DNA from 4 places in the Salinicoccus sp. ID82-1 genome. Region 1 is predicted to be linked to each of the others. Evidence: riboswitches for the same ligand, from Rfam matches in the RefSeq annotation. Region 1 holds a riboswitch; each other region holds the start of a gene.

Evidence for each region. A riboswitch is a leader RNA that binds a small molecule or an ion and turns the genes downstream of it on or off. The one in region 1 is predicted to bind thiamine pyrophosphate.
Region 2: it holds a riboswitch for thiamine pyrophosphate, as region 1 does, so the genes downstream of both, J4760_RS00485 (Ykof family thiamine-binding protein) here and tenA (thiaminase II) in region 1, are expected to answer to the same signal.
Region 3: it holds a riboswitch for thiamine pyrophosphate, as region 1 does, so the genes downstream of both, J4760_RS08050 (ABC transporter substrate-binding protein) here and tenA (thiaminase II) in region 1, are expected to answer to the same signal.
Region 4: it holds a riboswitch for thiamine pyrophosphate, as region 1 does, so the genes downstream of both, J4760_RS01675 (ECF transporter S component) here and tenA (thiaminase II) in region 1, are expected to answer to the same signal.

What each region holds. Positions count from the first base shown of each region.
Region 1 is NZ_JAGFLY010000001.1:500,547-503,662, forward strand. It holds gene J4760_RS02500 (PTS fructose transporter subunit IIABC) at 1-971, shown strand, start outside; gene J4760_RS02505 (hypothetical protein) at 1,040-1,231, opposite strand; TPP riboswitch at 1,399-1,498, shown strand; gene tenA (thiaminase II) at 1,571-2,254, shown strand; gene thiD (bifunctional hydroxymethylpyrimidine kinase/phosphomethylpyrimidine kinase) at 2,247-3,041, shown strand; gene thiM (hydroxyethylthiazole kinase) at 3,045-3,116, shown strand, end outside.
Region 2 is NZ_JAGFLY010000001.1:90,016-93,131, reverse strand. It holds gene J4760_RS00495 (pentapeptide repeat-containing protein) at 1-298, opposite strand, end outside; partial or broken gene J4760_RS00490 (poly(glycerol-phosphate) alpha-glucosyltransferase) at 423-1,182, opposite strand; TPP riboswitch at 1,370-1,469, shown strand; gene J4760_RS00485 (Ykof family thiamine-binding protein) at 1,542-2,132, shown strand; gene J4760_RS00480 (O-methyltransferase) at 2,176-2,835, opposite strand; gene J4760_RS00475 (DUF1572 family protein) at 2,944-3,116, opposite strand, start outside.
Region 3 is NZ_JAGFLY010000003.1:48,352-51,467, reverse strand. It holds gene J4760_RS08055 (ABC transporter permease) at 1-639, opposite strand, end outside; gene J4760_RS08050 (ABC transporter substrate-binding protein) at 656-1,657, opposite strand; TPP riboswitch at 1,770-1,868, opposite strand; gene J4760_RS08045 (GNAT family N-acetyltransferase) at 1,990-2,418, opposite strand; gene J4760_RS08040 (DUF2538 family protein) at 2,430-2,897, opposite strand; gene J4760_RS08035 (LCP family protein) at 2,907-3,116, opposite strand, start outside.
Region 4 is NZ_JAGFLY010000001.1:337,559-340,674, reverse strand. It holds gene J4760_RS01680 (ABC transporter ATP-binding protein) at 1-846, opposite strand, end outside; gene J4760_RS01675 (ECF transporter S component) at 849-1,427, opposite strand; TPP riboswitch at 1,496-1,586, opposite strand; gene J4760_RS01670 (ABC transporter ATP-binding protein) at 1,635-3,116, opposite strand, start outside.

The DNA.
Region 1 (3,116 bases):
TGCTGCCGTTCGTTGTTGCCGGTGGTATACTGATCGCCATCAGCTTCATGTTCGGTATCAATTCAGCAGATCCTGAGAGCGTTGAGTACAGCCCGATTGCCGAAATGATCAACTTCATCGGCAGCAACGCATTCCAGCTGATGATTCCAATACTGGCCGGCTTCATCGCGATGAGCATCGCCGACCGTCCAGGTCTCGCACCAGGTATGATCGGTGGACTCATGGCTTCGACAATGGGCTCAGGATTCCTCGGCGGTCTGATTGCCGGTTTCCTTGCCGGTTATCTGATGGTCGGTATAAAGAGAGTGATGGAAAACCTGCCACAGGCACTTGAAGGCTTGAAACCTGTCCTGCTCTATCCATTGGTCGGTGTATTCCTGACCGGCGTCATCATGTACTATATTGTCGATCCGCCAGCAACAGCACTGAACGAATGGATGAATACGACACTCAGCAGCATGAGTGGAACGAACATTGTACTGCTCGGCGCCATTGTCGGCGGCATGATGGCCATCGACATGGGCGGTCCGATCAACAAGGCAGCCTATGCATTCGGTATTGCAGCACTTTCCGCCAATAACCCTGAACCGATCACAGCAGCAATGATCGGAGGTATGGTACCACCACTTGCCATCGCAGTTGCCACAATGGTATTCAGAAACAGATTCACGGAAGTTGAGAGATCTTCCGGTCCGACAAACGTCATCATGGGGGCATCATTCATCACAGAAGGTGCCATCCCGTTCGCAGCAGCCGATCCACTGAGAGTCATTCCATCCATGGTCGTCGGTTCTGCAACAGCAGGCGCACTCGCCATGGCATTCGCAACATCCATCAATGCACCACACGGTGGACTGTTTGTCGCCCTGACGATCGGAGAAGGAAAACTCATGTTTCTTGTCTCACTCCTTATCGGTACAGCCGTTTCAGCGTTGATTCTCGGACTGCTGAAAAAACCAATTAGACAATAAAATAAACAATAAAATGAATCCCCCCATGAAGTATCATGGGGGGATTACTAATGGTTGCTGGCATCAAACTATTTTCCTCTAGTAAAGAGTCTGACGATGAATCCAAGTGCAGCAACAACAAGTATCGCACCAAAACCTACCAGTGCTAGAATTTGCCCAGTGCTTGGGGTACTGTCATTCATCAGGCTGATTCCGCCTGTAATTGCTGCAATTACAGCGATGCCGATGAGAATGTACATGACACTCTTATTGGCAGACATAATATCCTCCTTATAGATTTTTTACATGGCTGTTTAAAGACGCCTACACTCCCACTGTAACATATCAGGTATATACGTTCAAAATGTACAGTCAATATGCATATATTCGCGTGGTTAACAGTTGACTTTTCCATTCGTCTCCATTAACATTCAAGATAATTGAATAGCAGTACCACTAGGGGTGCAATTCTGCTGAGACAGCCATGTGGCTGATCCCTTTGATCTGATCTGGATAATGCCAGCGTAGAGAAGTGGTTTGGTCGGATATTCCTTGTCTTCTTACTGAACCCATTTCCTATGCTGGAAATGGGTTTTTACTATGTAAAAAGGAGAAATGCTATGCTGAGCGAGATATTGAAGAAAGAAACCGAACCAATGATCGAAGCCATCTATACGGATGCATTCATACAGGGGCTGGTCCATGGAGATATTGATGATAATGCCGTCATGCACTACTTGCGTGCAGATGCGTTGTATCTGGAAGAATTTGCGAAGCTCTACGCAATGCTGATGTCGAAGACGGATTCAAAGGAGACGGTCAGGTTCATGATGGGCCAGATGACTTTCCTGCTGGATGGAGAAAGCGAGGCGCACGCTGTTCTGGCACGTGCAGTGAACAGACCGTATGAAGATATCATAGAAAATGGAGAATGGTATCCATCAGCAGACCACTATATCAAGCATATGTACTTCAACGCCTGCACAAGAGAGGACATTGCGTATGCAATCAGTGCAATGGCACCATGCCCCTATGTCTACCGCAGACTCGGACAGATGGCAATGGAACAGAATACTTTTGCAGCGGACCATCCATATAGGAAGTGGTTCGAGTTTTATGCGAATGATATGAACGATACGGTAGATGTCATGTTCAGCATCATCGATGATGCCGCAATGCATATGGCTGAAAAAGAAGTGGACGTGCTCAAGAAAAACTATGTCGAAAGCACAGAGCATGAAAGACGTTTCTTCAATATGGCTGCCACCAAAGAACGATGGGATGGAGTGGGTATCAATGTCTAGATTTCCAATTGCTCTGACGGTTGCCGGTAATGATCCGACAGGCGGTGCAGGGATACTGGCCGACAGCAAGACATTTCATTCACGTGGTGTATATGGGATGGCTGCTGTAACATCGCTGACTGCCCAGAACACTATGGGTGTCCAGGATGTTTTCAATGTGTCAGTCGATTTTCTGGAAAAACAGCTGTACAGCGTCTTCAGTGATGAAATGCCTCACGCAATGAAAAGCGGTATGATCGCAACAGTCGATATGATGGAAATTATTGCTCGAACAGCAGACCAGTATGATATACCGTACATCATCGATCCAGTCATGATTGCCACGAGCGGAGATGCACTGATAGAGGAGGCATCAATCGATTTTCTAAGAGAGACCCTGCTGCCCGCTGCCACCAGTGTGACACCGAACATCCACGAAGCGGAAAAGATAGCAGGCATCAAAATTGAAAATGCCACGGATATCAGAAAAGCTGCGGATATTTTTGTGAAGGAAATCGGTGTTCAGAGTGTCATCATAAAGGGGGGGCATCTTGAAGGAGATGCCGTGGACTATATGTTCACAAGAGACACCACCATCGAACTTTCCGAACCACGTATTGAAACGTCGAATACACACGGAACAGGCTGCACTTTCTCAGCAGCCATCACTGCAGAACTTGCAAAGGGCAAAACACTTGAAGAAAGTTTCAGGCTGGCGAAGAAGTATATCAGTTCAGCAATCAGAAATAATCCTGGAATTGGAAAGGGCAACGGCCCGGTGAACCATTTCAGCTATAGAGGAGACTAGAATATGAAACGTATAGAGAAACTGAAAATACAAAGTCCACTGGTTGTCTGCATAACGAATGACGTCGTCAAAAAC
Region 2 (3,116 bases), 410 kb from region 1:
CTTCTGATAATACTGCCAGATTCAATATGGAATCTTTGAACATCAGGTTTTTAATGGAGCATTTATCAAAACCGCTGCCGACGAGCTTGCAGTTGGTGAATTCCACCCGATGGATGGAAGCTTTGGAAAAATTGACGTTCGACAGATCACAATCCATAAAATGAACATCCAGCAAATCTGCATCCGTGAACGTACTGCCTGAAAAATTGCATCCTTTGACGACAGAACCATATATTTTCAGACGATCCATTGTTTCATTGATGTATTCCGAATCAACCACCTCTCGATCTTCGAGCATCTGATCTTCATCTTGGTGTCATCAAAAATATAAGCGGATTCCGGGTCTTCCGGATCCGTGTAGAGGAAGTTCTCAAGCAGATGGTCGATTGTGAGTTTTGCCCACTCTATCCCTTTTTTATCGTTCAAAAACTCCAACCCTTCAAGAAGGGAGTATGTTGTGGAAGTATGTCTGAGCACGTTATAGAACCCAATCCGTTTATCGAAATGGGGAAATTTGCCGTATTCATATCTGTCGTCGGTGTCTATCTGATCTTTCAAATACTGAGTTGCGGTCTGTATCAGTCTGCGGTACTCGGACTTTTTCTGATGGCCGCCGATCTTTCTGATGCCATGCATACTGCCTCCGGCATTCAGTTCGAACATCTTGTCTCCTTCAACGAGATAGCCTCTGGTCTGAAAACGGATCACCGATTTATTCATGTATTTTTTGTGAAAATAAATGCCTTTATAGGCCTTGTACTTCTTAAGATATGTATTGATATTCCTTTCACATACAAACAGGTTCTTTTTCCTATCTCCCGGGACCGGTCTGACAAAAGCATTCGCGTTGATTTCCTCGGGCAGGAAAGCCAGGCTATAGTGCTTGTCATAGGCAATGCCATAGTCGATATAATTGCGGCGTGTCTGCTGCATACTGCTAAGCACTTGCGAGAAAGGCACCTCTTCTTCCGAAATGATGAAGTCGGCTTTAAGCCACTCAGTAGAATGTCCAAGGTCTGATAGTTTCTTCATCTCATCCTTAATTTTCTTCTGGAAAAAATTATTGTTCTTCACCTTGAAAACATGCGCCCTTCTGTTCTTGAATCCGAGCGATATGATAATCCATTCAGAAGTCAAAAGGTCTTTTCTATTGCGTAAATCCTCTATCATTTCGATATTCACTGCTTCTACCTCTCTCCTGTGAAATATAGTCAGAATCTTTTTTTTTTTTGAACACGCCCCATTATATGCATAATAAGTAAAAATTGTAAAATATATCGGTGGAACCGCATTCAGTAAATCATTGCGTTGCGCTTTACATTTTTCGCCGGTTTCCCTATCATTGAAGGTGAAATGAAAACTGCATACCGATGTGCACTAGGGGAGCTGTCAAAGGCTGAGACGGGATTTCCGGACCCTCAACACCCGATCTGGATAACACCAGCGTGGGAAAGTGCGGCGGGTATGAGCACCATACCTCTGCTGCATTTCCTCGGGGAGTGCAGTTTTTTATTTTCAATCAGACTTTGGAGGTATGATGTATGGCAACAGAATGCGGCACGGAAAGAATAGCAGGCTGCCAGTTCAACTTGAGTGTAATGAGCGATGATTTTGTGGATGTCATCCTGGGTTCGCTGGATGCGGTGGACATGTCGAAAGTCTGGCGGGATACGGATGATGTCACAACATGTGTGCGTGGACGTGTCGAGCATGTATTCGATGTGGTCAAGGCAGTCTATCTGCATGCTGCAAAGACCGGGAAGCACGTGGAGATGAGTGGCACATTCTCAATCGGATGTCCAGGCGATTCCTCCGGTGATACGTATATGGATGCTTCGGCAGAACGCATGAATGAACCGGCTGTTGCAGATATCCAGCAGAAGGCCGGCTGCAAATTTGCGCTCTACCCGATGAACACAACCAGCTACATGGATGTCATCTATGAGCAGATCGACCTGTCGAAGGCGCGCGGCGTAGAAGTCAGTCCCAGCCACTATTCCACTCGATTGGATGGAGAAGTGAATGATATATTCAATGCAATCGAAGAGGCTTTCACCAAGGTGCAGGAAGTGGTCAGTCATACGACGACGACATTCACCATCTCGGCGAACAGCCCCTCAAGCAAGAAATAGATGCACGATGAAAACCCTGGGTGAATGGTCACCCAGGGTTCCTTTATTTTACGACGCCCATCAGAAATCCATCGTAGCCTTTCTGACCGACAGTCTGGATGGCAGTCGTCTCGATACGGTCGTCCTTCGAGAGCTGGTCGAACATGTCGCGGATCTGCGGCACTGCTTTTTCGTCTGTGTCTTCGATGATTTTTCCGCGGCGCACTACATTATCCACGATGATGGTTGCGCCCTTTTTTGACAGCTTCAGCGCCCAGTTGAGATATTCGGAATTGTTCTCCTTGTCCGCATCAATGAAAATGAAGTCAAAGCGTGGGTAGCCTTTTTCAAGGATTGAGGGCAGCGTCGACAGCGCCTCGCCTTCAATGACTTCGACTTCCGCTGAAATACCAGCGGATTCGATATTTTCCCTTGCCATTTCGGCATGCTTCGGATTCACTTCAAATGTTGCCATGCGACCCTCTTCTGGCAATGCACGCGCCAGCCAGACAGTACTGAATCCACCGTGCGTACCGATTTCAAGAATCGTTTTGGCCTTCGCCATCTTGGCCATGAGATGAAGCATCTTTCCATGCGCACGCGATACTTCGATCGACGGCATCTCCGCTTCCTCATTCTTCTTCAGAATATGCTCCATCGTTTCATCCGTCGTCGCCAGCTTTTCCTCGAAATAAACATCCACTGCCCGCCATGTCTCTTCCATTTGAGAAACCTCCATCAATCGATTTCTGTACACTTACCCGCCCAGACGGTGAAAGGAAACGTTTAATTGGGCTGTTCGACTTATTTTTCTTACATGCATGCTGCTTCTTTATTTTCCAGGGTTCAGATACTGTTCAGACTGTCCTTTCGGAATGCTCAGCGACTGCCAGTCCGACCCCTTGATCTGCTTGCCGATGAACATCATCTGGCCGATATGCATTGCGTAATGAGAATGCTGGCGTTCGAGTGCATCCAGGATTGTATGATCTTCTCCGCGGATTT
Region 3 (3,116 bases), on a different contig from region 1:
AGAGGAGGCGAGCGTCATGAAGACACCAAGCCCTTCCTGCGCCCCGAGCCATTCGGCGATGACGGCGCCCATCACGCTGTAGGTGGCGGAGATTTTGAGCCCTGAAAAGAAGTAGGGCAGGGCACTCGGCCATTCGAGCTTGAAAAAGATCTGCCGGCGGCTGGCACCGATCATCTGCATGTAGTTCCTGAGTGTCGGACTGGTCTGGCGGAATCCGTCGATCAGCGACACGGCGACCGGAAAGAAGCAGACGAGTGTGATGATCAGAATCTTCGGCAGAGCGCCGAATCCGAACCATAGTACCAATAGTGGCGCCAGTGCGATGATCGGTATGTTCTGCGACAGTACCATGAGCGGATAGAGGCTCTGCCTCGCCTGCGGAATGAGGTGGAGCACTACCGCAAGGACGATGCCGACAAAGACACCGATGGCGAATCCGCCGAGCGCAATCTGTATGGTCGACAGCGTATGCCCGAGCAGCCTCGGATAGATCGCAATGCCTTCCTGGATGATCTGGATGGGACTTGGCAGCATCCAGTCGGCAATATTGAAAATACTTACCGCAAGCTGCCAGATGACCAGTATCAGAAGTATCGCCAGAATCGGCGGTCCGACACGCCATGATGAAAGTCGTCGCATTTACTATTCCTCCAATTTATTCAGCTCCGGGCAGAAATTCGTTCGTGTATGCCTGTTCCACATCGAGTTCCGATTCAATCAGTTCATTTTCATACATCCAGTCGCTGTAGTTCTGCCACACATCCTGTGCCTGATATCCCCAGTATGGCGCATCGCCCTGGTAGACGTCCACCAGCCACTCCTGGCTCGCCCTGACGAGTTCCGGATCAAGGTCCGGCTCAGCCTCGATCAGATGTTCCGCAGCCGCCTCAGGCTGCTCCATCGCAAACTGGTAGCCTTCCGCCGTCGCTTCGGTGAACGCGCGGACAGTCTCCGGGTCGCTGTCGATCAGGTTCTGGTTCGTCATCAGTACAGGGGTATAGAAATTGAGTGCATCCGAATACTCGGTGAAGTCGATCGTATTGAGCGGGAAGTCGCGGAGCTCCGCTTCAATTCCTGTCCAGCCATAGTAGATCCAGGCAAAGTCGACGTCACGCTGTACAGCTGTGAAAAAGTCCGTGTCGCCGATGTTCAGAATATCTACTTCGCTGATATCCGCACCGTCCGCCTGCATGATGGACGCAATCGTCTCCTCCTCGATCGGCGAGCCGTAGCCGCCGTATGTCTGTCCTTCAAGGTCGGACGGCGTCTCGAGCCCATACTCCTCCGGTGAGGCAAGGACTGATGTATTGTCCTGGATGATTGCAGCGAGTGATACGATATCGACACCCTGGAGACGGGCCTGGGTGACGTTCTCCTGGGCACTGATGCCGAAGTCGCCATTGCCGGTGGCAACCGTCTGTTCTGCACCCGCTTCACCCGGCAGAACGATATTCACGTCGAGCCCGCGTTCCTCGTAGTATCCTTCCGCCTGTGCGGCATAGATGCCCGTATGGTTCGTATTCGGCGTCCAGTCGAGGACGAATGTAATCTCCTCCAGTGCTCCGTTTTCTGCCGAACTGCCATCATCGGCATTGTCGCCATTGCCGCATGCGGCAAGAAACAGTGCAAGAATGATGGGAAATAAAATCTTCTTCATATGGAAACTCCTCTCAAAATGGCGGTGTCCTGCATCCGATAGAAATGGGAATACAAAAAAACACCTTCCGTATCTGGAGGCGTCAAGAACTGTAAGACGATACACGAGTGCCGTATATGCGCTACACATTCCCTACGCTGGTATTATCCAGATCAGGTCAAAGGGTCAGGTCATGCCTTCTCAGCCTCATACGGCTCCCCTATGCATCAAATATTCTATTGATATGTCCATTATACCATGGCGACAAATCAAGTCCAAGGTGCAGGAATCAGAATCCGGACAATGAAAAAAGGCGTCTTCCGGGCATATTGCTCGAAAGACGCCTGATGATTCTATTCTGTCAGATCCCTCTCCATGTACACATGCGGGATGCCGGCATCCATGAATTCATCGGAGGAGACAGTATAGCCAAGCTTCCTGTAGAAATCGATGGCATGCACCTGGGCACCAAGCCTGGCACGGGTATAGCCGGTCTCACGTGCATGGGAGTGGACGAATGCCATCAGTTCACGGCCGAGGCTTCTGCCGCGTGCTTCAGGCAGCACAGCCATACGTTCCACTTTGATCATTTCGTCATCGGCCGGACGGTAACGGACAGTGCCGACCGGTTCCTCTTCAATCAGCAGTATGTGTGTGGCCACGTCTTCATAATCATCGACCTCACGGTCCATCGGCACATTCTGCTCCTCTACAAAGACACGTTTACGGATGGCAAGACACTGGTTGTACAGGATATTGTTGTCTGCGACTTTAATTTCCATCGAAATTCCTCCTACATTGCATTCTTGCGCCGGATGGCGGTGAACTGCCAGAAGATCTTGAGCTGTTCCAGGTTCCAATAGGCCAGACCGAGCGACAGGGCAGGCTTGGTGTTGAACTTCATGCCGCTCGCTTCAGCTGCTGCAAGTGCGAGATACTGGATGTGCGGCTTCAGTTCCTTGAAAGGTGCCGACAGCCGCTCATCCTCCCTGATCCAGTCCATCGGGAAGGTCAGCTCGAAAATGTTGATGCGGCGGTAAATGTCCGGCATGGCGATGATGTAGCATGCCGCATCCACCTCGGGATTCTTCAGCGCTTCCGCGAAGTACCCCCGGATGGAGAGGAACATCTCCTTGTGCTCATGGTTCTGGTAGTAGTACGTATCCTCTATGGCAGGCTGGCCGCTGTGCTTGATCTGATCATCCAGGTAATCGAACATTTCATTGATATTCGTTTCCTTGTCGTAGGTTTTTCTCATCATCATCCGCTCCTAGACTTCATTTTGCGCACGATCATAGCTGTCGTAGCTTCCGGTGCCGTTGTACTCCTCCGTGCTTTCCTCGTAGTATTCGCCAGTGTTCTCTTCATAATTGTACTGTTCAGTGCTTTCTTCGTAGTTGTACTGTTCTGTACTGTCCTCCTGGATGCTTTCGGAACCATTACCATCTTCCGGTGCCCAATAGTCATCCTCTTCGGTCGT
Region 4 (3,116 bases), 160 kb from region 1:
AGTGATCCACTCCCCTTTCCATATATCAAGTGCATCGATGGTCAGAAGCTGCCTTTTCCCTCTTCTGACCACCAGGTCGCGGGCTTCTAGCAGTACATCCGACTGTGCTTTTATTTCAGGAAGACGTGGAGCATTGTGCCAGGATTCAGGATGCCATACGCCGAACGCATCAAGTGCATCCCGGTGGTTTTCGAGCATTTCATCCGGCGGCCCTATCCTGTCGATCCGGCCCTGGTCATCCATGAGTATGACACGGTCGACCTTATCCCATATATTCTCCACGCGGTGCTCGATGATTACTACCGTGCGGCCGTCCCACATCTGCTGGATGGTTTCCCACAAATGTTCGGCAGACCCCTCATCGAGCATACTCGTCGGTTCATCCAGGAACAGCGTGTCCGCCTGCTGCAGCAGTGCACTTGCGATGGCAAGCTTCTGCTTCATGCCGCCGGACAGTGTGTGGATGGCTGCAGCGGGATCGATATCAAGACCGACCGTACTGAGTATCTGCACGATTCTCTGGTCCATATCCTCTCTTTCGACCTGCCTGTTCTCCATGATGAATGCAAGCTCCTCTGCCACCGTGGGCATCGTAAACTGGGAATCCGGATCCTGGAAGACATAGGCACCGGAATTCGGAAGCTCCAGCTGATCGGCCTTCATCGGTACATCGATGACGTTCGGAATGAGTCCCCCGAGAACGTTGAGCAGAGTACTCTTGCCTGAGCCACTCGGTCCGACAATCAGCACCTTTTCCTTATCCTCTATTGTGAGTTCAAGGTCTGTAAACAGGCGCGCTTGTGCCTCCGGGAACTTCAATCTGAGGTTTTTGACTGCGATGGCCATTCCTACAGTCCTTCATCGGCTGTGGCCTTCTGTCCGACCAGTTTCAGTACGCCGGTTCCTTTCAGCCCCTGGTACAGCAGATGGGCAAGTCCGCCGGCAATGAGTGCACCACTCAGCACTCTGAAGCCGAACATGAGCAGCAGATTCCACGTTGCAAGCTGTCCAAGATAACCGTAATACCAGTCGAGCGGCAATGTTGAAAGCGCCGCTGCCACACCAGCCGCAACTGCCACCATCAGCGAAGTGCTCTTATACTTCACGACTGCAAAGACAATTTCACACGCCAGTCCCTGGATCAATCCATAGACGATCAGCATGACGTCGAACTGCAGCATGACGATCGTCTCCCCTGACGCGGCTGCGAATTCAGCAATCAGTGCCACACCTGGCTTTCTGATGATCAGGTAGGCGACGACTGCTGCGATGAACCACATGCCGTAAAGCAGCTGGTTCAGATGCAGACCAAGGGGTTCGAGTGCCGTATAGACACCACCCCATATCGAGTAGATGAATGCAAACACGAGTGCGATGACGACCGTGACCAGTACATCGGTCAATGTCAATCCGTTTTTTCTTACCATGGTAAAACCCTCCAGACATTATTTTCCAAATAAAAAACACACCACTAGCGGAGTGGTGTGCATATTTATAGGAAAATATGCCACTTCCCTACGCTAGTATGATCTAGATCAGGTAATGAGGGTGATTCTCAGTCCAAACGGACACCCCTAGTGGTCGTTTCTTATTCGGTTGTATCCATGGTAATACACTTCTGATGATTTGTGAAGCTATTTATTATCTGACACCATCTGGTAGTAGCGCCCCTCCTGTCGGAGAAGTTCCTGCTCAGAGCCGCTTTCGACCAGTTCACCGAGATCCATGACGAAGATCCGATCCACCGCCTTGATGGTATTGAGCCGATGGGCGATGATGATGCTTGTGCGGTCCTTCATGAGCCGTTCCAGTGCCTCCTGGATTTTCAGCTCCGTCACAGTGTCGATGCTGCTCGTCGCTTCATCCAGCAGCAGAATGGCGGGATCCGTGATCAGTGCGCGGGCAATCGAAATCAGCTGCTTCTGTCCTTGTGAAATGAAACCTTCATCCGCTTCAAGGATGGTGTCATAGCCGTTTTCAAGCTCGACGATGAAGTCATGGGCATTGGCGAGCCTGGCGGCCTCAACAACATCGTCATCCGTCGCATCGAGCTTCCCATAGCGGATGTTCTCCCGGATGGTCGACTCGAAGAGATATGGGTCCTGCAGGACGAATGCCGTCTGGGAGCGTACAGTGGCACGGGCATAGTCGAGAATATCCTCTCCATCGATCCGCACCTGGCCGGAATCCGTTTCATAGAACCGGGCCAGCAGCTGCATGACAGTCGTCTTTCCTGCGCCTGTGGCACCTATCAGTGCCACGGATTCACCGGCTGCTATCTTAAAGCTTAGATTTCTGATCGTCGGTGTCTTCTGCTCTGGATCATAGGAGAAGGAGACATCGTCAAACTCGATTTCGCCTTTGATGGTCTTATCTTCAATTTTTCCATGGTCGTTCTCGGTTTCGGAATCCATGATGCCGAATACACGCTCAGCACCGGCGATGGCCGACAGCACCTGATTGAACTGGTTGGACAGGTCGGCAAGCGGACGGGTGAACTGCCTCGCATACTCGGCGAATACCACAATGGTTCCGATGGTGACGAGGCCAGTGCCCGAGAGCGCCAGCAGCCCGCCGGCACCCGCAACAATCGTAAAGCTGATATTATTAAGCATATTCATCACTTTAGGAATGAACCCGGCATACAGGAATGCCCAGAATGTAATGTCCCGAAGACTGCCGGCCTTTTCGTTGAAGTTCTTGATCGCCGTCTCCTCCTGGGAGAACACTTTGACGATCTCCTGGCCGGAGACCATCTCCTCGATGTAGCCGTTCAGTTCACCTGTGGCACGCTGCCGCTTCTTATAGAGCGGACCGGTGCGCCGTGTGATGAAGCCGACAGCGAATATCAGTACAGGAATGATCAGCACCGTGAGCAGGGTCAGCAATGGACTCAGATAGATCATGACGCTGATGGTCCCAATGAGTGTGACGACACTTGTCGTGAACTGGATGAATGATGTATTGAGCGTCTGTGAAATGGTCTCGATATCATTTGTCATCCGGCTCATCAGTTCGCCGTGCTGGCGCTTGTCATAGAAGCGTACCGGCAGTTTCTGCATATGCGAAAACAGTCTCGAGCGCAGCTTGTACACCGTGCGCTGCGACAGCCCGAC